Regions from separate parts of the Bradyrhizobium sp. Cp5.3 genome, predicted to be linked through region 2. Evidence: riboswitches for the same ligand, from Rfam matches in the RefSeq annotation. Region 2 holds a riboswitch; the other holds the start of a gene.
The links. Region 2 has a riboswitch for glycine ahead of gcvT (glycine cleavage system aminomethyltransferase GcvT). Riboswitches for the same ligand answer to the same signal wherever they lie in the genome.
Positions count from the first base shown of each region.

Region 1: it holds a riboswitch for glycine, as region 2 does, so the genes downstream of both, K289_RS0138360 (D-amino acid dehydrogenase) here and gcvT (glycine cleavage system aminomethyltransferase GcvT) in region 2, are expected to answer to the same signal.

Region 1 covers NZ_AUFA01000068.1:4,523-16,343, forward strand. The annotation lists gene ehuB (ectoine/hydroxyectoine ABC transporter substrate-binding protein EhuB) at 1-259, shown strand, start outside; gene K289_RS0138310 (amino acid ABC transporter permease) at 544-1,191, shown strand; gene ehuD (ectoine/hydroxyectoine ABC transporter permease subunit EhuD) at 1,191-1,853, shown strand; gene K289_RS0138320 (amino acid ABC transporter ATP-binding protein) at 1,870-2,631, shown strand; gene K289_RS46785 (GntR family transcriptional regulator) at 3,062-3,832, opposite strand; gene K289_RS0138335 (succinylglutamate desuccinylase/aspartoacylase family protein) at 4,191-5,204, opposite strand; gene K289_RS0138340 (Xaa-Pro peptidase family protein) at 5,321-6,622, opposite strand; gene K289_RS0138345 (hypothetical protein) at 6,788-7,588, shown strand; gene K289_RS0138350 (transporter substrate-binding domain-containing protein) at 7,738-8,619, shown strand; gene K289_RS0138355 (PLP-dependent aspartate aminotransferase family protein) at 8,767-9,942, shown strand; glycine riboswitch at 10,002-10,101, shown strand; gene K289_RS0138360 (D-amino acid dehydrogenase) at 10,239-11,498, shown strand.
Region 2 covers NZ_AUFA01000010.1:192,370-204,190, forward strand. The annotation lists gene K289_RS52305 (hypothetical protein) at 1-95, opposite strand, end outside; gene cynS (cyanase) at 157-645, opposite strand; gene K289_RS0116750 (GGDEF domain-containing protein) at 929-2,140, shown strand; gene K289_RS0116755 (TrmJ/YjtD family RNA methyltransferase) at 2,341-3,549, opposite strand; gene K289_RS0116760 (NADP-dependent isocitrate dehydrogenase) at 3,887-5,101, shown strand; gene K289_RS0116765 (DUF3455 domain-containing protein) at 5,202-5,705, shown strand; gene K289_RS0116770 (cyclic nucleotide-gated ion channel) at 5,710-6,936, opposite strand; gene alaS (alanine--tRNA ligase) at 6,943-9,621, opposite strand; glycine riboswitch at 9,845-9,935, shown strand; gene gcvT (glycine cleavage system aminomethyltransferase GcvT) at 10,079-11,227, shown strand; gene gcvH (glycine cleavage system protein GcvH) at 11,237-11,605, shown strand; gene gcvP (aminomethyl-transferring glycine dehydrogenase) at 11,624-11,821, shown strand, end outside.

The DNA of each region.
Region 1 (11,821 bases), on a different contig from region 2:
TCCCGCCGTCCAAGGTAAGGTCGAGCGTGCTTTTCCATTCAAAGGCGTCGTTGAAAACGGCCGCGAGTCGGCCTTTTACACCGCCATGGTGTTCAGGCCGGAAGATAAAGAACTGCGCGACCGATACAACCAAAGTTTTGCAAATCTGAGGTCTACCGGAACGATTAAGCAGATCATGGCCAAGTACGACTTCACCGACACGGAGTTGGTCCCTGCTGGACTCACGGCTAAGGACCTATGCGGTGACAATTATCGGTAGAGATAGCTCCGTTCATCCCATCGGCTTCGCGACCCGAGCCTTGGTGCGACCAGCAAATTCTCTACCAAATATCCGTGCTGCAGCTCATCGGTTGGCATAGCTCGGATATGCGCGACGACTGGCCTTATACGGGAGAGCCTGCAACCGCCGGCGAGACGCGCCAGCATTCGGCCCTCACATTGTGAGTTGCTGAGCGCGACTAAAGACAGCGCTCGCTTCAAGCAAATGGGCTACGCAACGAATATAAGTGTCCGAGATCGAACACGTGAACGGGAGCCGGACTAATGAGCTTTTTCGCAATACTTCGATCAATCTACGAGGGCTTTGGCATAACTGCGGCAGTCGCCACCCTCGGGCTCTTATTTGCCATACCATTCGCGGTGATTGCGGGCGTCCTGCAGCATTTTGCGACCGGACCATTGCGCTGGATGGTAACCGCTGTAATTGAGTTTTGGCGAAGCTCATCCGTCATCGTCCTTCTCTATGCCTTTTACTACACGCTGCCTGCTTTCGGGATCTTTCTTTCGGGTATCACTGTCGGAGCCATGGTGCTCGGGTTCAACATTGGCGGATATGGTAGCCAGTCGGTACGCGCCGCGCTCCAGTCGCTCAATAAGGGCCAGCGAGAAGCCGGTCTGGCCCTTGGACTAAGTCGCTTTGACGTACTTCGCTTGATCGAACTGCCTCAGGCGATTACCGCGATGTTTCCGACCTTCATCAATCAGGCCATCCAGCTCATCAAGGGCACCACTCTGGTCTCCCTTATTGCGCTGACCGACATGACATTCCGGGCGAAGCAGATTTCCGAGCTTGGGTATAATCCCGTCGGTATCTACTCAGCCTTGGCTCTTTCGTACCTGATCCTTTGCTATCCGGTCACCATCTTCGGTCGCCAAGTCGAACGGCGATTTGCCACTCGAAAGGCCCGCTAATGAATTTCAATTTTTCTTTCGCGATCGAGATCATCCCCCGCGTGCTTGAAGGGATCGGCAATACGGTGATGATCGCGGTCATCAGTTTCATTGGAGCAGCTGCTCTTGGGCTGTTCTGGGAACTGCTTCGACGATCTCACACCACTGTCCGGCCGGTGATCCAATTCGTCATTGACGCGATTCGATCCACGCCCGCACTTGTACAGATATATTTTCTCTTCTTTGTGCTCCCCTATTACGGTGTGACGCTCCCGGCCCTCCTCGTCGGCTCGTTCGGACTGAGCTTCTACTATTCTGGATATATGTCTGAAGTGTTCAAGGCAGGAATCGATGCTGTCCCTGCCGGGCAAAGCGAAGCGGCTCAGAGCCTTGGGCTCAGCTGGGCTGACATGATCAGGTTCGTTATTCTCCCCCAAATGCTGCGGAACGTCGCTGCGCCGCTCGGCGCCTATTCGATTTCGATTTTGAAATCGACACCGCTGCTGGCTGTCATTTCCGTGCCGGAATTGCTCGGAAGCGCCTTAGACGTTGCATCCGATACATATCGCTACGCCGAACCCATGTTCGACGTTGGCGTCCTTTTCCTAGCGATGTCCCTGGTTGCGGTGGCCGGCATTACTCAGCTCGAGCGCCGACTCGGACTGACAGCTCCCTCTCACTAAAGTCCTGGAGAAACAGATGGCTCTTCAAACGAACTCCTGTTCGGGCAATGCTGCGGTAACGATGGAGCAGCTTTGCAAGTGGTATGGATCGTTCCAGGTCCTTCACAATGTGGATTTGTCCGTTGCCGTTGGAGAGCGGATCGTCGTTTGCGGCCCATCCGGATCCGGAAAGTCGACACTCGTCCGATGCATCAACCAACTAGAGACACACGAAAAGGGCCGCCTGATCGTGAACGGTGTCGAGCTGTATAAGGGAATGAAGGGCTTGGCCGAGCTGCGACGCGATGTTGGGATGGTGTTTCAGCAATTCAACCTTTTTCCACACCTGACGGTCCTGGATAACTGCACACTGGCACTTGTTCGAGCACGAAAGCTGGCCAGAGACCAGGCCGAGGAAATTGCGATGGAGAACCTCAAGAAAGTCCGCATTCCTGAGCAGGCTCATAAGTTCCCGACGCAGCTCTCGGGCGGCCAGCAGCAGCGTGTAGCCATCGCGCGAGCATTGTGCATGAAGCCCAAGCTTATGCTGTTTGATGAGCCTACATCGGCGCTGGATCCAGAGATGATCAAAGAGGTCCTCGATGTTATGACCGAGCTCGCGAGGGACGGTATGACAATGATCTGTGTGACCCACGAAATGGGGTTCGCGCGTGAGGTTGCCGACCGGATTATCTTTATGGACGCAGGCAGAATCATCGAGCAAGCGGCGCCCTCTAAGTTCTTCAAGAACCCCGAACATCCCCGGGCGCAGCAATTCCTCGGTCAGATGCTGCACTAAACCTCAAGCTTGCTTGTTAGAACGCAAGCTTCGTCGTGGCGAGGCTCAGGCGCAAATTGTGGGACCGGCAGTCGCAGTGCATGACCCGGCTCGTCGAGCAGATTGAGTTGTCGAGCTCGAGCGCCGAAGCAGTAGCGGGCGATGACAAGATCGACGCGGCTCGGGCCATGCCTTTCGCGAGCGCGCTATCGGCAGTCCCCTGAAGGCTTTTACAGACCATCTGCTGCGCAAACGCGTGGCTAACCCCGCGGTCAACCACTGATCCTCGCTGGTGGAGACATTTCGATCCAGACCAGCTTGCAAGGTCACGGGGATCGCCGCTCTATAGTCGACCGCCGATCAACTGCCGTCAAAATGGCACTTTGCTCGTTCGGGATGCGGGCTCAGTCGGATACCGGACGTCCGCGACTTTCGTCGAATGCTGACGTTGTCAGGCGCGATGCTTTGAAGAACCGACGCTAGAAGCGCCTGGGCGCGAGGCGCGTACATTGCGCGCCGGGAAGCTGACAGAACACGAAAGACGGTCGAATGGAGCTTGGAGGACACCATAGATCGAGATGTCCTCAGTGTCCGTGCTGAACTTGTAAAAGCGTCGAAGGATTGGGTATCCAGTCGGAATACCAAATACGTCTTCGACCTGGCCAGTGGCCGGAGCGGCGTCAATGATGAGATCTGTATTTGTCACAAGGATATTGTGACGGCCTAGCGCTTCAGTGACCAACCGCTCGGCAAACTCATCGACGATCTCATCGGCGACGTCTGCCGACAGATATGTCGAGTCGTATAGGAATGGCATATCATCGATAAATATGGTCTTGCGGACGCATAGCATTGCTTCCCTCGGAGGACTGAAGGTAAGCATAACGGGATCTGCAATCTTCTCTCGGGTAATCGAAAGTAATTGCATTGTGGTCCCCTCAAAAGAGGGCGCCGTCATATCCAGCTTGCGCAGAATCCTAGTCTGCTTTTTGACGTAGGTACCTTTTCCGGCAACTGAGACAATCATGCCGGCAGCTTGAAGATCGCGAAGAGCCCGTTTGATCGTAATGAGGCTGACTCCGAATTCCTCCCCGAGCATCGCGGTGGAGGGAATCGGAGCATCCGGCTGATATGTTCCATTGGAAATGCGCTTGAGAATTTCCTCACGCACTGTGACGTGGAGCGATGAGGTTGGGCGCAGACGAGAGGGTGCTACCGACATTTCGATTCAATCTCGCTCTGGCCAAAGGCCCTGTGTATTCCGATTGGCGCCAAGGGACATTCGCCCTGAAGACCTCGATTGCACATCCAGGCGCCCTGACGCGAACGGGCATATCTCGAGTCATGGCATACCTAGTATGCTTATCATCACCTGTCAACTTTCGTGCCTCAAACCGCGCCATAGTGGCCGAAGATAGGGCAGGTTCTCAGGTCTCCGCTCATTCGAGATGAGGCGAACCGGCTTGCCTCGCCTTGCACACGACAGGAGCGAAGGGGCGCCGCACGGTCTTTAGACCGCGACTGCAACGTCCCTCATTGTCCCGCGTCGTCTCGAAATCGGGCGCGGTTGCCTTCGACTATCAAGCCGCCTCCCCCATCACCGACATTAGGCCGAAGAGAGCATCGCCAGTGTGAGTTAAGGTTGGAAAGCGGCGGTAAGCAACCAAACCTGAGACCGAGAATTTTAATTCGACCGGCTCGGCAACGGCGCTGCTCAGCGGATAGACACGGCCGGCCGGCTGGTTCGCCTTCACCTCATCGCCAGGCTTGACGAATGGCTCGAACAGGCCATCGCAAGGTGCGTAGATGGAGTTGTGCGGGCTTTGATACTTGAGGATCACGGAAGAGCCTGCCTCGATCGCGCCCGCGGCTGTAACGATTCCATAATCGTGCAGAACCCTCTTCAGACCGTGCTCTGCGATCCTCAGACCGCGTTCTGAGAGAGTGGCCCCAAAGCCCAGCTCCGTTGTGAGGGCGGGAATTCCGTGTTGCTCAGCGGCGGCGTAGAGGGTTGATCCGGCGCCTGCCCCTGCCCCATCCGTGATTGCTCCATACGGCGCACCAAAGCTTTTCAGAAGTCGCAAGATCGCGGCAGCCTCCGAGTCATTTCGACCGGGCCTTGCGAGGGCGACTGGCAAATAGTCGAGCGAGCGGCCTCCCGAATGAAGATCGATGACGAGATCTGCCAAAGGAAACAGTTCTGACGTCACATAATGGGCGATCATTGCGGTTGGCCCACCATCCGCATCGCCCGGAAACGCACGGTTCAGGTTTCCCTCATCCAGCGGCGAATTCCGGCGGCCGGCGCTAACGGCCGGCCAATTTAGAGCAGGAAGGATGATGACCCGACCGCGCAGGTTTGCACAGGATGACAATTCCCGGGCGAGGTTACGCAATGCAATTTGCCCCTCGTACTCGTCGCCGTGCGTTCCCGCCGTCAAGAGTGCCGTTGGTCCGTTGCCGCCGTTGAAACAGAGTATGGGAACCGGTATCCAGCCGTAAGCGGATGTGTCCGATGAATAGGGGACGCGAGCATAGTCGGCCTGCATTCCGATGGCCGAGAAATCGATCTTACTCCAGACGCGGCTTTTCATTACGTATCCTGATTAATAGATGATCAAATTACGTCGGTCATCGCGCCTGAGAAGGCCATCGGCAACAATGTTTTGTTTTGCTGCACGAATGCCTTCCGAACCCGGCCTGGACACTTTCACAGATCGACGATGGGTAACCGTTCAGGTGCGATGTCGCTGAGAAATTCAGGGCCGGTTTTTGTAACTCGGATGACTTCTTCGGTCTGGTATACGCCCCCGGCCATCTCCAGCTTGGGCTCGAGATGTAAGACCATGTCTTCCAGAATGATCTCGTTCGATCCGGCCATCAGTGATGGCGGCTCAGTCAAGGCAATACCTGAGCCGTGGCCGACACGGCCCGCCGCTGTCAGGCGAGACAGGTTGCGTTCTGACCAGAGCTCCTCAAAGAGGTGATAGACCTTTTCGCCTGTCATGCCTGGCCTTATTTTTTCCGCTAATCGGAGCGTCACGCTTCTTACGAACCCATAGAGGTCTTCCTGCCCAGGCGTTGCTTTACCGACCTTGGCGACCCGATCCAGATCACTGATCTGATCAGCACGGCGGGCGCCCATGTCGACCCAGATGAAATTGTCACGAGCCAGACGGAAATCATAGTTCGGTTGCGCGTAGCTCTTTCCTGCTGGATCGAAGCGGACGGGAAGCCAGTCGACGCTATCGGCTCCCAATCCAATCATTCGCTGCTTAAGCAGCTGGCCGAACTCGTATTCATTCATGCCGATGCGCAGATCGGCGAGGCCAGCGAAGAAGCTCTCCGTTGCAATACGGCAAACCTCGCGCTTGGTATCCAGTTCGTGCCGGCTCTTGATGAGACGCTGCCGCCAGATCAAGTCGGCCTGGTCCGAAAGGCGGAAGTTGCGCGGCGCGGCCCTAAAGTAGTCGATAAGTGCGATTGACCCACGCCCAAACATGTCGAGCCCATAGTCAAATCCAACGGCAGCGCCGGCTGGTAGATCACTCAGAAACTCGCCTGCCGCGGATACGGCAACGTCCGTATAACCATGATAGTACACGGGCTGAACATGGCGGTTCGGCCACGCCTGCGCGTTGCGCTCCTCCGAGCTGTTGATGATGATCGCGATCCCGGCGCGGTCACGTCGCGCTATCGCCAATAATGGCCTGGTGTCCGAGGTCCAGAACAGCGTCCTGAATCCGGAGTAATATTCGAAATTCTGGCGCGACGTCAGAACCATGGCATCGATGCCTGCGTCTGCCATGTTGGCGCGTAAACGCTCAATGCGCTCTCCGAGCTCCGCTTCATCTGGCCATAGGGGAGGCATCGCCATGTTTTTCTCCATCGCCCAATTGCATTTCCGTGAGGCAGACTTCGCCGCATTGAATGGCAGGGCGCCGCAGGTTTCGGCGAGATGCCGGAAATGCCACCGCCCGGCCGCCGCGAAGATCCCCTTCACATACCTCATATACCTACCATGTCAATCACTATTGACATACCAGATATACCCGATAGTATCAGATTTACGGTGGTCGCTGACTACCCGAGGAACTGAGCCCCAAGTTTGGGAGCGCGCCTTCAGCGGGCGACATCCGTAAGCTGCGGTCGCATTAAGCTGCCCGAGAGGATTCAAATGGTTGGGACCAAGGACGCGGGTGCCAGGAAGTGGTCAAAAGCCCCCTATGAAGTCGATGGAGGCATCGGCACAAAAGCGCACATTGGCATGATCGTGATGGATAACGATCAGACCCTGTCACATGAAGCGCGAGCCATGCTCACCCTTCCCGGCGTAGCCTTATATGAGAGTCGAATCTCGACGCCCGGCAATACTGCAACGTCGCTTTCGGTCGACCTGTTGAAGGATGCGTTCTCCGGACTTGACGAAGCGCTGGCGCAGATCAACTCCAGGCGGACTTCGGACGTTGTTGCCCTGGGCTGCACCTCGGCAGCTATGATCATCGGCCCGCAAGAGCTGCAGCGCAGGGTGCAAGCCGTTCATCCCAAGGCTCATGTCGTCGATCCGTTTTCGGGAATCGTGGGCGCTTTGCGGAGTCTCAATGCAAAACGCATCGGTTATGTCTCGCCCTATCCGCGAGACGTTGCGGAAAAAATGATTTCCGCAATTGAAGCCGAGGGCTTCTCGGTACCTGCTGCGGCCGAATTCTATAAAGACGGCGGCGTGGTCCGGTTCGATTCACCTTTCATTTCGCCAGAAAGCATCAAGAGCTCGGTGCGTGATCTGGCCGCCGAAGATGGGGTCGACACCATCATCGTCTCGTGTACCCAAATGCGCGCCGCGGCGGTCATCGAGCCGCTGGAAGCCGAAACCGGCAAGAACATCGTTACGTCCAATCAAGCCCTTTGCTGGCAAGCCCTTCGGCTTGCCGGTTGCAACGAAAGCGTTAAGGGCTGGGGTAAGTTGTTTACGCTCTGACGTAAGTCACTCTGGGGCAAGGCCGCCCACTGCAGGCGTTCCGGAACAGAAGTCGGGACGCGAGAGATGATAGCGCACTATCGTTTGAAGAACCCAAAAATGACCAGCCTGAAAAGGACGGCACCACAGCTCAACCGAGGGGAATTATCATGAAGCTCGCGACCATGACCCGTAACGTTGCACTTCTGGCAGCTTCGGTGCTTTCCGTGGCTGTCCTGGGCCCGCCGGCTCTTTCGCAGACCTTGAAAGAAAAAGTTGCATCCGAAGGCAAGCTCACGATTGGCGTCTACAACGCTTGGCCAGATGGCTTCGTCAAGGAGGGAGAAATCGCCGGCACCCAGCCGGAGATTTTACGCGAGGTTGCGAAATCGCTTGGACTCAAAACGATTGAGTTCCAGGCCATGGATTTTGGCGCGCTGATTCCGAGTTTGATGGCGAAGCGAATCGATGTCATTGCCGGCGGCATGTACGTAACGCCCAATCGATGCAAGCAGGTTGCCTTCTCAAACCCGGTCGGCGGGCCCCGCGGCAACGCCATTCTGGTGAAAGCTGGCAATCCGCTGAGCATTCACAGCTACCAGGATATGGCCGAGAACTCGAAGATCCGGGTCGGCAATTTGCGCGGCGCCGCGTCGCTGGAATACATGGCGGCGGCTGGCGTGCCTAAGGAGCGAATTCAGTTGTTCCCGGACCACCCGACTGGATTGGCAGCACTCCTCGCCGGACGGGTCGACATGCTCATCAATGCTTCAGGGGCGATTGTCGGCAGCTTGAGGGATCCTAACGTCAAGGGATTGGAGCGTGCAGAACCGTTCAAGGAAGTCGTGGATGGCAAGGAGATGATCCACTATTCGTCCTTCGCATTTCGACCTGAAGACAAAGAATTCCGTGACTTGATCGATCAAAGCCTCGCCGAGAAAAATCGTGAGGGCGTTGTCGCTAAAACCATCATGAGCTACGGTTTTCCCGAGCGTGATGCAACGCCCACCGGCGTTACGGCGAAAGAGCTTTGCGGAAGTGATTACCGCTAAACGACACTAGCAGTCTCACTTTATTGTCGCCCGTCATTAGTCCGCATATCGCCGTCGGGTTCTCTCCGGCTGACCATCCATCACGGCCGGAAAACATCCTGATCGCTCGCGGCAGCAAAGCAGAAGCGTAGAATCCTTAAGGTCGCCATGAACACCAGCTCAAACAACAACGACACGCTGTGCGTTGTACCACCAGCCGCTTCGCTCGAGGGGTTCGCCAGCCTCACGGTTCCTGTTTATCGAGCCTCAACAATTGTTTTCCCAAACGCCGCTGCCTATCGCTCACGCGCAGCGCGGTCGCCGGACGGCTATACCTATGGATTGGCTGGAACTCCCACAACACGGACTCTGGAAAGTCAGCTAGCTGAAATTCATTCGGCCGCCCGTTCGATCATCGTGCCTTCGGGGCAAGCGGCGATAACCACCGTCATGCTCGCGCTGTTGAAGCGCGGCGACCATGTGTTGATCACTGATAACGTCTATCCTCCGGTCAAGCTATTCGCACGGACTATTCTTCATTCCTTCGGCGTAGACGTTGAGTACTTTGATCCGACACGTCTTGCTGACCTGGAAGCCAAGATTCGCCCCGGCGCAACGAAGCTTGTTTGGGTCGAGTCGCCGGGCTCAACGACAATGGAAATCTGCGATATCCCCGCCATCGCAGCCAGGTGCAGAAAATCTGGTGCCCTTCTGGGATGCGACAATACCTGGGCGACCGGGTTGCTCTGCAAACCTCTGAGCCTGGGCATAGATATCGTTGCCGAAGCTATCACCAAATACGCAGGCGGCCACTCCGACATCCTTCTCGGCGCGATCATTCTTGATGACCTGGATCTCTACGCGCGGTTTCGGGCCGCTTTGGGAGCTCTTGGCGTAGGCACATCCCCCGATGATTGCTCGCACGCATTGCGCGGCATCCAGACGATGGCCCTTCGAATAAGGCACTCCGGCGCCTTGAGCGAGCAATTCGCAGAACGGTTGGAAGCTTCAGGTTTCAAGGTCTTGCATCCATGCCTTCCGTCGTTCTCTGGCCACGCTTTATGGCGGCGTGATTTCGCGGGTTGCTCCGGTGTTTTCAGCCTCCTGCTGGAGGGCGTGGATACCGGTAAGGTCGACTGCGCTCTAGACCAGCTGAGAACGTTCGCCATAGGTGCTTCTTGGGGAGGGACGCGAAGCATTGTCGCACCCATGGTCGTTGCAGGCGAGCGGCATGCAATGCCCGCGAGCGAAGACGTAAGCTATATCCGAATCAGCATCGGCCTCGAGAGCGCCGAAGATCTTTGGCGCGACATTGAGAGAATGTCGGATGTTCTGCTTGGCTGACGCCACATCTTTGAACCAAGAAAGCCAAGCTTGACGGCTTGGTGTATCGCGAGGCAATTTCAGGATTAGCGGGAGAGACCGTTTCTGCTTCAGGACAGGAACGGCGCCGACGGAGCAACCACCCCGGAAACTCTCAGGCAAAAGTACCGCTTTTCCGTACTTGAACTCTGAAAAGCAGGACGGCAGTTCTGCGCCGATGGTGAAAGTCGCGGCCCAAATGACTGGGCGGCGATGAAGCTCTCAGGCCAATGACAGAGGGGGTGCTAATCACCTGCATGAGGCGGGACGGAGCACCTATGAGCACTTCCAATACGTCACGTGTCGCCATCATCGGCGCAGGAATTACTGGCATCACGACCGCCTACAACCTCGCCAGGCGCGGCTGCCAGGTGACGGTCTTCGACCGTCAGCCCTACGCCGCAATGGAAACTTCCTTCGCCAATGGCGGTCAGCTGTCGGCCTCAAATGCCGAGGTCTGGAACAGCTGGGCCACGGTCCTTAAGGGCATCAAATGGATCTTCACGCCAGGAGCCCCGCTTCTCGTCAATCCCAAGCCGTCCTGGCACAAGCTATCATGGATGGCCGAGTTCGTTGCCTCGATCCCCAAGTACGAGGAGAACACGCTCACAACCGCGCGTCTTGCAATCGAGGCCCGAGCCCATCTGATGCGCATGGCGCAAGAGGAAGACATCGCGTTCGATTGCCAGAAACGCGGGATCCTTCATTTTTATCACAGTAAGGCGGAATTCGAGGCGGCTCGCAGGGTCTCGGCTTTGCTTGCCAAGGGCGGCCTTGAGCGCCGCGCCGTTACGCCGGAGGAAATCCGTGCGATCGAGCCTTCCTTGAAGGGCGATTTCTACGGAGGCTTTTACACGCCATCGGACTTCACGGGTGACATCCACAAATTCACCGTCGGGCTTGCCCGTGCCTGCGAGCGACGAGGTGTGACGATGCGCTGGTCAAGTGAGGTCCAGTCGGTTGGGCGTGGCACCGGTGAGGCGATCGGTGTGAATTGGAAGCCAACGGAGGGAGCCCTGCAGGCCAGCACGCTGCGAGAAGATTTCGACCGGATCGTGGTCTGCGGAGGGGTGATGTCCCGCCCGATCGCGGCCAGTCTCGGCGATCGCATCAATGTCTATCCGGTGAAAGGCTACTCGATCACTGTCGACCTTTCTGAAGAGTCAGACCAAGCGGCTGCACCGTGTACGAGTTTACTCGACGACCGGGCCAAGATCGTGACCAGCCGGCTTGGGCCGAACCGCTTTCGCGTGGCGGGAACGGCCGAATTCAACGGCTACAACAAAGACATTCGAACGGCGCGGATCGAGCCCCTCGTTCAATGGTGCCGAAAGCACTTCCCCGGCATGAGCACGCGCCAAGCCGTCCCTTGGGCAGGTCTACGACCGATGATGCCCGATATGCTGCCGCGGGTCATGCGGGGTCGAGATCCGCGCGTCTTCTACAACACAGGGCATGGTCATCTCGGTTGGACCTTGTCAGCTGCCACGGCCGATGCCGTCGCAGCTCTCGTTATGGCAAGGCAGAACGCCGGCTGACGAGGGAAAAATCAATTCCCTTGGGCCCCTCTCGCCTTCAGTAGCGCCGCGCACGCGACACTGGATGAACATGATGAGAATCCCGCTGGGTCGGGATTCTACACCAGGGGTAAGTTGCAGAGGGGCTACAGCCGCGAAAAGATGAGCTCGCAACGATCAAGAAGGAAGCGGAGGCCGAACTTGGGGGCTGGAGCAAGAGCCCGCGCATGCATCGGAACGTCACCCCAGACCAGATATTGGCGAGCGACGGGGTCTTCCCGACCTCCGTGTTCGTGAAGGGCTTCGCTTCGTCCGAGACGAGAGACCCCTCCTCCCGCGCGGCA
Region 2 (11,821 bases):
GAGCGCAACATCATGAGGGGCACCTGTGATTGAAGTGACATGTCGGTACATAGCCACCGCAGGTTGCGATCGGGCAAACTGCGGATCGCAAACACCGACCTGCCGCTTCACTAAGGGTTAACCGCCCTTCTGCGCCCGCGATCTCCTTCGTTTCGGTCAGCCCTCCTTGAAGCCGTATTCGGGCACGTTGCCGCTGGCGCCGTAATATTTGTACGGCAGGAATTTGCCGCTCATGGTGATCTGGACGCGGTCGCCCTTGGGATTGGCGACGCGCTCGATCGCCATGTCGAAGTCGATCGCCGACATGATGCCGTCGCCGAACTCTTCCTCGATCAGCGCCTTCCAGGCCGGACCATTGACCATCACCATTTCGTAGAAGCGGTAGATCAGAGGATCGGTCGGTGGCATCGGCGTGCCGGTGCCGCGCATCGGCACCTCGTTGAGCATGGCGGTCTCGGCCTTCGACAGGGCGAACAGCTCACCGGCGTTGGCGGCCTGCGGCTTGGTCAGCTTCATCTGGCCGAGAATGGCGCCGACGATCAGCACCTCGGAATAGCCGCCGATCTTCTCGCATATGTACTTCCAGCTCCAGCCCTTCTCGCGCTTGATGTCGAGCAGCTTTTCGGTGAGGTCGGAACGCTTCATTTGAAAGTCTCCCTTGCAGGCCATTGTGTCGCATCATCGTTTTCCCGGCGGAGAAGCACGATATCCGCAACTTCGCTTCGTGTCGTTTTGGATTTGCACGAAATGTGCCAGCGGATCGGGCCGTAGTCCTCGCCTGCACCGATCCGCACGGGCCTGCACCGCCGCCACGGGCCGAGCGCCTGATTTACCCCGCGTCAAGCACGGCCAACGATCGGAGGCGGTCTTAAATGGTCGTTAGGAGCGGCCGTCGTTGTTGGCCGGCGGAATACTGGGACGCTCTGCAATGCAATCCGAGAAGCTGCTCTACAGCCTGCCGCAATGGCGCGTGACACGCTGGTTGGCCGACGCCGGACCCGGCGCGCCTGAGGACATCCGCACGGCACTCATTGCCCAGCTCCATGGATCGCTGCCGGTCTTTGCGACCGGCGCCGTCAACACCGTTGCGGTGGCCGCCGTGATCGCGATCCGACAGCCGACCGCCCTTTTCGTCTCCTGGCTGGTCCTCGAGATTGCCGTCTGCCTGTCCCGCCTCACAGTGCTGATCATGGCCCTTCGCGCAGCGCGCGCTCACCGGTCGACGCCCACCGACCTGCACCTGCTCCTTGCCGTTGCCTGGAGCGCCAGCGTCGGATTCGGCGTGTTCGTCAGCATCGCGAGCGGCGACCTGGTGGTCGCAATGCTCGCGTCCCTGTCCGCGGCGGCGATGGTCGGCGGCATCTGCTTTCGCAACTTCAGTGCGCCGCGGCTTGCTGGAGCCATGATCCTGCTCAGCCTCGGCCCGATCATCCCCGGCGCCGCGCTGGCCGGAGAGCCGCTGCTCTACATCGTGTATCTTCAGGTACCGATGTATCTCGCAGCCATGACCGCCGCCGCGTTCCGGCTCAACCGAATGCTGATCACCACCATGCGCGCCGAACGCGAGAATAGTCATCGCGCGCATCATGATGCACTGACGGGGCTATTGAACCGCGCCGGGTTCGTTGAGGCCCTCACCACGAAGCTGAAGGCATCGCACCGCGAGGGAACGCAGTTTGCGGTGCTGTTCTTCGATCTCGACAATTTCAAGCCGATCAACGACACCTTTGGACATGCCGCGGGCGACAAGGTGCTCAAAGGGGTCGCCGAACGGTTGCACCGCGCGCTGCCGCTCGGCTCGGTCATCGCGCGCATGGGCGGCGACGAATTCGTGGTCCTGTCCGACAGTTCCACGGCCGAGCAGGCGTTCGACACGGGCCATCGCATCATCGCCGAGGTGACGATGTCCTACGAGCTTGCTGACGGGATTTGCGCGAATGTCGGCGCGAGCGTCGGTATCGCCATGTCACCGGATCACGGCAGCGAGGTCGAAGAGCTGCTTGCGGTTGCGGACACCGCGCTCTACGAGGCGAAATCCGGCGGCAAGTCACGTTGCTGCCTCGCGTCCGTGAAGACCAACCTGGCTGCCTTGCGCCGGCTTCAGCGCAGCGGCGGCACTGGAATCGAGGCCGCCGCCTAGCCGCTCCGGACGTCGTTCAGCGCGCGGCCGTCATGCCTGCAATCAGCCGATCCAGCTCGCTGGCGAGATCCCGCTCGACTCGCCGCCCGCATCTCGATCATCTGATAGTTCGTAGGGTGGGTTAGTTAGCGAAGCGTAACCCACCGCTTCTCCAGCAAGGATCGCAAGAAGAGGTGGGTTACGCCTTCGACTAACCCACCCTACGAGGCCTTCGATCCTTCGGCGATCATCCCCTGCAGCCGCTCCAGCTCCACTTCCAGATCGCGCTCCACATCCGCCGCCCGAATCTCCATCACGCGATAGTCGCGCGCCTCCAGCCACGCACGCCGCGACGCGCGGTCGCCGGCAATCGTCTCCCCCTCTCCCGGATTGACCAGCTCGATCGCGATCCGGTGCGCAAACGAGACGAAATCCGGAATGTGCCGCCCGACCGGGGTCTGCCGCTTGAACTGGCCGGCGAAGCGGCGGTCGCGAGTCAGCGCCTGCCAAAGCAGGCGCTCGGCGTCGGTCGGGTTGCGGCGGAGCAGACGCGCGAGCCCGCGCACCGTAGAGCCGCTGTCGGGCACCCCGCCGCCCTGACCGTGCTCGGCCAGAAGCGCGCGCAGCCGTGTCGCCTGCTCGCCATCGAGCACACCGCCCTTGGCCGGCCCCTTGCGCCCCTCCGCGATCGCCATGACCACACCGTGCAGGGTGTGCATGTCCTGCTTGGTCGGCTCCATCCGGGTGAAGATGTTGCGCAGATTCACCAGCATGGTGTCGCGCTTCTCGGGCGGACGCAGGAATTCGACCCGGTCGAGCTCGCGCACGAGGTTGTCGAAGAAGGCCTGCATCTGGTGCTGCGAGGCGCGCTCGGAACGTTCGGGCATGGCGTGAGGCAGAGCGCCGGATGTGGCCCGCTTGAACCATTCATAGCCGATCAGCAGCACGGCCTGGGCAAGGTTCAGCGAGGCAAAGCCCGGATTGACCGGGAAGGTGATGATCCGGTTGGCGAGCCCGACCTCCTCATTGGTCAGCCCCCAGCGCTCGCGGCCGAACAGGATGCCCGCACCGCCACCTGCCGCGATGTGCCCCGAAATCTCCGCCACCGCCGCCTCCGGCCCGACCACCGGCTTGGCCTGGTCATGAGGGCGAGCGGTGGTGGCGAACAGGAGGTCGAGATCAGCGACGGCCTGTTCGACCGTGTCGAACAGCTCGACCCGTTCCAGGATGTGGTCGGCGCCGGCCGCCGCGCGCTGGGCGGCAATGTTGGGCCAGCCGTCGCGGGGGTTGACGATGCGCAAGCGGCTGAGGGCGAAATTGCCCATGGCGCGCGCCGCCATGCCGATGTTCTCACCCAGCTGAGGCTCGACCAGGATCACGATGGGACCGTCGAGGGCGAGGCCCGCCTTGCTCTTGTCAGTCCCCGACATCTCGTTTTGCTTTCACGCTGGTTCTGAAGGCCTTACGCAGGCATTCCCTGGAATTGATTCAAACCGGGCCCCTCGGGGCCGGCTCCGTCCGCCTGTCGTTTGCCTGTCCTGACAAAATTCTCAAGGGAAATAACGGGGTTAGAATCGGCTTTTGAATCTCGCCTGAAACTTTACCGCCGGGGCGGCCGGAGGGCTGGCCGCGGCTGCCCATCTGCGGAAGCTGGATGAGCTAAAAGTGCATAATCACTTGGCTTTCGCCCGCCGCGTCCCGGTGCTATGAGGCCCCGGACATTCACGTTGGCGCCCAAGGCGCCGTTCCCGAGAGGCTTTCCCGATCATGGCAAAAATCAAGGTGACCAACCCCGTCGTCGAACTCGATGGCGACGAGATGACCCGGATCATCTGGCAGTACATCAAGGACAAGCTGATCAACCCGTTCCTCGATGTCGAGCTGCTCTATTTCGACCTGGGGATGGAGTACCGCGACCAGACCAATGATCAGGTGACCATCGACGCGGCCGAGGCGATCAAGAAGGTCGGCGTCGGCGTCAAGTGCGCCACCATCACCCCGGACGAGGCTCGGGTGAAGGAGTTCAACCTCAAGCAGATGTGGAAGTCGCCGAACGGCACCATCCGCAACATCCTCGGCGGCGTGATCTTCCGCGAGCCGATCATCTGCAAGAACGTGCCGCGCCTCGTTCCCGGCTGGACCAAGCCGATCATCATCGGCCGCCATGCCTATGGCGACCAGTACCGCGCCACCGACATCAAGTTCCCGGGCAAGGGCACCCTCTCGCTGAAGTTCGTCGGCGAGGACGGCACCGTGATCGAGAAGGAAGTGTTCAAGGCCCCCGGCGCCGGCGTCGCCATGGAGATGTACAATCTCGACGACTCCATCATCGACTTCGCCCGCGCGTCGTTCAACTACGGCCTGATGCGCAACTACCCGGTCTATCTCTCGACCAAGAACACCATCCTCAAGGTCTATGACGGCCGCTTCAAGGACATCTTCCAGGACATCTTCGACCGCGAGTTCAAGAAGGAATTCGACGCCAAGGGCCTGACCTACGAGCACCGCCTGATCGACGACATGGTCGCCTCGGCGCTGAAGTGGTCCGGCGGCTATGTCTGGGCCTGTAAGAACTACGACGGCGACGTGCAGTCCGACACGGTCGCGCAGGGCTACGGCTCGCTCGGCCTGATGACCTCGGTGCTGCTCACGCCCGACGGCAAGACCGTGGAAGCCGAGGCCGCCCACGGCACGGTGACCCGCCACTACCGCGAGCACCAGAAGGGCAAGGAGACCTCGACCAACTCGATCGCGTCGATCTTCGCCTGGACCCGTGGTCTCGCCCACCGCGCCAAGCTCGACAACAATCCGCAGCTCGCGAAGTTTGCAAGCACGCTGGAGAAGGTCTGCGTCGACACCGTCGAAGAGGGCTACATGACCAAGGACCTCGCGCTGCTGGTCGGTGCCGACCAGCGCTGGCTCTCGACCACCGGTTTCCTCGACAAGGTCGCCGAGAACCTGGCGAAGGCGCTGGCGGCCTAAGCTGTCATCCGCATTTTCGCCCGACTGGGCCAGACATCATCACGGGCTGCGCCAAAGCGCGGCCCGTTCGTTTATTGAGACCTTTGCCCGGAGACCGACCATGTCAATCAAGCTTGCCGTCCCTTGCCTGCTGCTGCTCTCGGCCATGGCCGGTCCGGTTGCGGCCGCGGAGACACTTCCCGAAGCCATCGCCGCACCCGGCGAGACCGTTGTGCTCAGCGCCCACGCCGAGGGCGCGCAGGTCTATGAGTGCAAGGCAGGCACCGACGGCAAGCTCGCCTGGGCCTTCCGCGAGCCGATCGCCACGCTGCTTTCCGAGGGTAAGACGGTCGGCCGACACTATGCCGGCCCGAGCTGGGAGCATGCCGACGGCAGCGCCGTGGTTGGCAAGGCCATCGGCAACGCGCCCGGTGCCACGGCTGCTGACATTCCCTGGCTGAAGCTGGAGGTCACCGCCCACCGCGGCAGCGGCGTCCTGACGCCTGTTACCACCGTCCAGCGCATCAACACCCATGGCGGCAAGCTCGACGGCGCCTGCGACAAGGCCGGCGAGTTCAGAAGCGCGCCCTACTCGGCCGAGTACGTCTTCCTGCGCAAGGGCTGATCGCTCAGCGGTCGGTGCCCTCGCGCTCAGCCTGCGCGAGCTCGGTCGCCGCGAGGTCGCCCGTCTCTTCGAGCCGCGCCTTGGCCGTGTTGTGCACATGCGCGGCGAGCGTCGGCATGCGTTCGATCAGGGCATGAAAATGTTGGGCGTCGAGCACCAGAAGGCGGGTCTTGCGCGTGGCGGTCACCGTGCCGCTGCGTTTGGTTTTGTGCAGCAGTGCGATCTCGCCGAAGAAAGTGCCGTCGGCAAGCCGCACACGCTGGCTCGGCAGTGAAATCTCGACCTCGCCGGCCGTGATGAAATACATCGACGAGGCAGCATCGCCACGGCGAACCAGGATCTCGCCCTGCTCGATGGTGCGTGCCCGCAAGAGCCGCATGATGTCGGCGATCTCCAATGCCGAGAGGTTCGAGAACAGAGGCACCCGCGCCAGCATGCCCCAGGTGACGACGAAATCGCGCCGCTTCACCTCCTCGGCAAAGGCGGTGGAGATGATCGCGACTGGCAGCGCGATCATGGCGAAGCCGCTGATGATGGCGAAGACGGAAACGAATTTGCCGAGCGCCGTCACCGGCACGACGTCGCCATAGCCGACGGTGCCGAGCGTCACGATCGCCCACCACATCGCCTGCGGAATGGTGCCGAGCTTATCCGGCTGTACCTCACGCTCGATGGCGTAGAGCAGCGAGGCGAAGGTGAGCACCACGCCGACCAGGATGACGACGCAACCGATCAGCGCCCGCCGCTCGGCGTGAATGGCAGCGAGCAGCGAGCGCATCGCCGGCGAATAGCGCACCAGCTTGAAGAACGGCAGCACGCCGAGCGCGGCGAGCGTCGCGTGCCGGCCTGTCGCCAGCACGATCGCGGCGGGGAGGAACGCCATGAGGTCGATGATGCCGAGCGCGGAGAAGACATAGCCGAGTCGGTCCGCGAGCGGCGAGGCCCCGCGCTGCGTGTGGCCCGCCACCGTCCACAGCCGCGCGACATATTCCAGCGCGAACACGATCACGGCCAGGATCTTGATCGCCGAGAACAGCGCGCCGAACTGCGCGTCCAGCTCCGGCACCGAGGCGAGCGTCATCGCCACCACGTCGAGCACGATCACGCCGATGATGAGCTGGATGAAGCGCGAGCCGACGGAATAAGCCAGCGGATCGTGCTCGAGCAATTCGTAGAGGCGATCCCTCAAATTGGGATCGCGAAGCCCACGTCCTCGTGGAACGAGGCGCATGGCGATTTACGCGCCTGTCATCGCTTTTTCGATCGCCGACAGCGCCGCGGCAGCGTTGGCGCCGTCGGGACCGCCGGCCTGCGCCATGTCGGGCCGGCCGCCGCCGCCCTTGCCGCCGAGCGCTTCGGAAGCAACGCGAACCAGATTGACGGCGTTGAAGCGCGAGGTGAGATCGGGCGTGACGCCGACCACGACGCCGGCCTTGCCGTCCTCGGTGACGCCGACGATGGCGACCACGCCGGAGCCGATCTGCTTCTTGCCGTCATCGGCGAGGCTCTTGAGATCCTTCATCTCGATGCCCTCGACTGCGCGCGCCATCAGCTTGACGTCGCCGACCTCACGCACGCCTGCCGCCGCGCCGTTGGCGGCGGACGCGCCGCCGCCCATCGCGAGCTTCTTGCGCGCGTCGGACAGCTCGCGCTCCAGCTTCTTGCGCTCGTCCATCAGCGCGGTGATGCGCGCCGGGACATCCTCGATCGAGGTACGCAGCTCGGCCGCCGCGGTCTTCGCCAGCGCCATGGTGTCATTGGCATGCTTGCGTGCGAAACGTCCGGTCAGCGCCTCGATGCGGCGGACGCCGGAAGCAACCGCGCTCTCGCCCGTCAGCGTGATCAGGCCGATGTCGCCGGTGCGCTTGACATGGGTGCCGCCGCAGAGCTCGACCGACCAGCCGAGCGCGTTGGCACCGTGCTCGCGCGCGGTCTTGCCCATCGAGACGACGCGGACCTCATCGCCATATTTCTCGCCGAACAGCGCGCGGGCGCCGGCCTCGCGGGCCTCGTCAACGCCCATGATGCGGGTCGTGACCTCGTCATTCTCCAGCACCACATCGTTGGCGATGTCCTCGACACGGGCGAGCTCCTCGGCCGTGATCGGCTTCGGATGCACGAAGTCGAAGCGCAGCCGGTCGGGCGCGACCAGCGAGCCGCGCTGGGCGATGTGGTCGCCGAGCACCTGGCGCAGCGCCTCGTGGAGCAGATGCGTCGCCGAGTGATTGGCGCGGATCGACGACCGGCGCGTATGATCGACGTCGAGCTGCAGCGCCGTGCCGGCCTTCAGCGTGCCCTGCTCCACCGTGCCGGTATGAACGAAGAGATCGCCGACCTTCTTCTGCGTCTCGGTGACGCGGAATTTGATCCCGCCCTCGCCGACCATTACGCCGGTATCACCGACCTGACCGCCGGATTCCGCATAGAACGGCGTCTGGTTCAGAACGATCGAGCCGGTCTCGCCAGCCTTGAGGCTGTCGGTTTCCTTGCCGTCCTTCACCAGCGCCGCAACGACGCCTTCGGCGCTCTCGGTCTCGTAACCGAGGAATTCGGTGGCCCCTAGCCGCTCGCGCAGCGGGAACCAGATCGCTTCGCTGGCGGCCTCGCCCGAGCCCGCCCATGACGCGCGCGCCTTCTCGCGCTGACGCTCCATCGCGTCGGTGAAAGCGGACTGGTCGACGCTGATGCCGCGCGACTTCAGCGCGTCCTGCGTCAGGTCGAGCGGGAAGCCGTAGGTATCATAGAGCGTGAAGGCGACGTCGCCGTCGAACATGTCGCCCTTCTTCAAGCCCGAGCTCTTCTCGTCGAGGATCGCAAGGCCGCGCACCAGCGTCTTGCGGAAACGGGTCTCTTCCAGCCGCAGCGTTTCCTCGATCAGCTTCTCCGCGCGCACCAGCTCCGGATAGGCCTGGCCCATCTCACGCACCAGCGCCCAGACGAGGCGATGCATCAGCGGTTCTTTCGCGCCCAGAAGCTGCGCATGGCGCATCGCGCGGCGCATGATCCGGCGCAGCACATAGCCGCGGCCCTCGTTCGAGGGCAGCACGCCGTCGGAGACGAGGAAGGCCGAGGAGCGCAGATGATCGGCGATGACCCGGAACGAGGCGACGGTCTGCTCATTCGGCCCGCTGCCCAGCGCGGATGCGGTCGCATCGATCAACTGACGGAACAAATCGGTCTCGAACACGCTGTCGACGCCCTGCAGGATGCAGGCCATGCGCTCCAGGCCCATGCCGGTGTCGATCGAGGGACGCGGCAGCGGCACGCGCTCCTCCTTCGTCACCTGCTCGTACTGCATGAACACGAGATTCCAGAATTCGAGGAAGCGGTCGCCGTCCTCTTCCGGGCTGCCCGGAGGTCCGCCCCAGATGTGCTCGCCGCGATCGATGAAGATCTCCGAGCACGGACCGCACGGGCCGGTATCGCCCATCGCCCAGAAATTGTCCGAGGTCGGGATGCGGATGATGCGGTCGTCGGAGAAGCCCGCGATCTTCTTCCACAAGCCGGCGGCCTCGTCGTCGGTGTGATAGACGGTGACGAGCAGCTTGTCCTTCTTCAGCCCGAAATCCTTGGTGATCAGATTCCAGGCGAGCTCGATCGCGCGCTCCTTGAAGTAGTCGCCGAAAGAGAAATTGCCGAGCATCTCGAAGAAGGTGAGATGGCGCGCGGTGTAGCCAACATTGTCGAGGTCGTTGTGCTTGCCACCCGCGCGCACGCATTTCTGCGAGGTGGTGGCGCGCTGGTAGGGCCGCTTCTCCATGCCGGTGAAGACGTTCTTGAACTGCACCATGCCGGCATTGGTGAACATCAACGTCGGGTCGTTGCGCGGCACCAATGGCGAGGACGGCACGATCTCGTGGCCGTTCTTGGCAAAGAAGTTCAGAAAGGTCGACCTGATCTCGTTGACGCCGCTCATGTTCATCCAATCGGGTGTGCTTGGACCCGCTTCACGCCATCCAAACCTGTGATTTAGGCTGATATCTGCGGGCCAATGCGCTTTTAGACAAGGCCAGCTTCGCTGTCCAGAAACTGTGCAGACAGATCAGAGGGTTGCCGCAGGCGCGCAATCGACCGTTGATAGCCGTTTTGGCCGCGTTGACAGGCTTGGCCCGGCTGTGTTCTGTACCTACCTGTATCGTACGGCCACGTCGGGAGAGACCGGCTTTTGGTAGCCGGCGCCGAAGGAGCAACCGCCCCGGAAACTCTCAGGCAAAAGGACCGCGTGGCTTTGACAGCATCTGGAAAGAGGCGCCGACGGGCTTGAGGCCCGGGTGGCACCCGCCGACGGGATAATACTCTCAGGCACAGCGACAGATGGGGCTTCGACTGGTTTCGACGGGGAATCCTCCCCGGGAACCGCGAGGGCCCCTGTGATGCTTGCACGCGACGACCAAAACTCCCTCAGACGCACCCCCCTCTACGCCCTGCACCTGTCCCTCGGCGGCAAGATGGTGCCGTTCGCGGGCTATGAAATGCCCGTGCAGTACCCCGCGGGCGTCCTGAAGGAACACCTTCACACCCGGTCATCGGCCGGCCTGTTCGACGTGTCCCATATGGGCCAGATCGCGCTGTGGCCGAAGTCCGGCAAGGTCGAGGATGCGGCAAAGGCGCTGGAGCGCTTGGTGCCGCAGGACATCGTGGCGCTCGCACCGGGACGGCAGCGCTATGCCCAGTTCACCAATGCGGACGGCGGCATCCTGGACGATCTGATGGTCGCCAATTTCGGCGATCACCTGTTCCTGGTCGTCAACGCCGCCTGCAAGGCCGAGGACGAAGCGCATCTGCGCGCGCATTTGTCCGACGACTGCAACATCGAATCGCTCACCGACCGCGCTCTGATCGCGCTGCAGGGCCCGAAGGCGGAAGCGGTGCTGGCGAAACTTTGTGCAGAGGCGCCGGCCATGAAATTCATGGATGCGGGCCAACGCAAGGTCGACGGCATCGACTGCTTCGTGTCGCGCTCGGGCTATACCGGCGAGGACGGGTTCGAGATCTCGGTTCCCGCAGGCGATGCCGAGCGGCTGGCCAAGGCGCTGCTCGACAATTCCGACGTGCTGCCGATCGGGCTCGGAGCGCGCGACAGCCTGCGGCTCGAGGCAGGTCTCTGCCTCTACGGCCACGACATCGACACCACCACCACGCCGGTCGAGGCGGCGCTGGAATGGTCGGTGCAGAAGAGCCGCCGCACCGGCGGCGCGCGTGCCGGCGGTTTTCCGGGCGCGGCGAAGATCCTTTCGCATTTCGACCAGGGCGCAAGCCGCCGCCGCGTCGGCCTGCGCGCCGAGGGGCGCGCGCCGGTGCGCGAGGGCGCGCCGCTGTTTGCCGATGCGACGTCGAGCGAGCCGATCGGAAAGGTCACATCGGGCGGTTTTGGCCCGAGCCTGAATGCGCCGGTTGCGATGGGTTACGTGCCCACCGCGCAGAGCGCGCTCGGCACACAACTGTTTGCCGAGGTGCGCGGCCAGCGCTTGGCCCTGCAAGTCGCCGCCATGCCTTTCGTGAAAAATACCTACAAACGCTGAGGATCGAGAATGACCACGACGCTGTACACCTCCGACCATGAGTGGCTGGCCATCGACGGCGATGTCGCCACCGTCGGCATCACCGACTACGCGCAGCAGCAGCTCGGCGATGTCGTGTTCGTCGAACTGCCCAAGGTCGGCCGCGCGCTCAAGAAGACGGAAGCTGCCGCGGTGGTCGAGTCGGTGAAGGCCGCCTCCGACGTCTACGCGCCGATCTCCGGCGAGGTGCTCGAGGTGAACGAAGGTCTCGCGAGCGAACCGGCGCTGGTCAATTCGGATGCGCAAGGCAAGGCCTGGTTCTTCAAGATCAAGATCGCCGACAAGAGCGAGCTCGGCGGACTCATGGATGAAGCCGCCTACAAGGCGCACACGGCTTAGAGAGCGATGGAGCAAGCGATGACCGCGCACCGCAAATCCAGCGGCGAGACCGCCGCCACCTTCGTCCGTCGCCATATCGGCCCCTCGGCGCGCGATGTCGCCGCGATGCTGGATGCCGTCGGAGCTAAAAGCGTCGACGCATTGATTGCGGAGACGCTGCCCGCCTCGATCCGGCAGGCCAGCCCGCTCGATCTCGGCAAGCCCTTGAGCGAGACC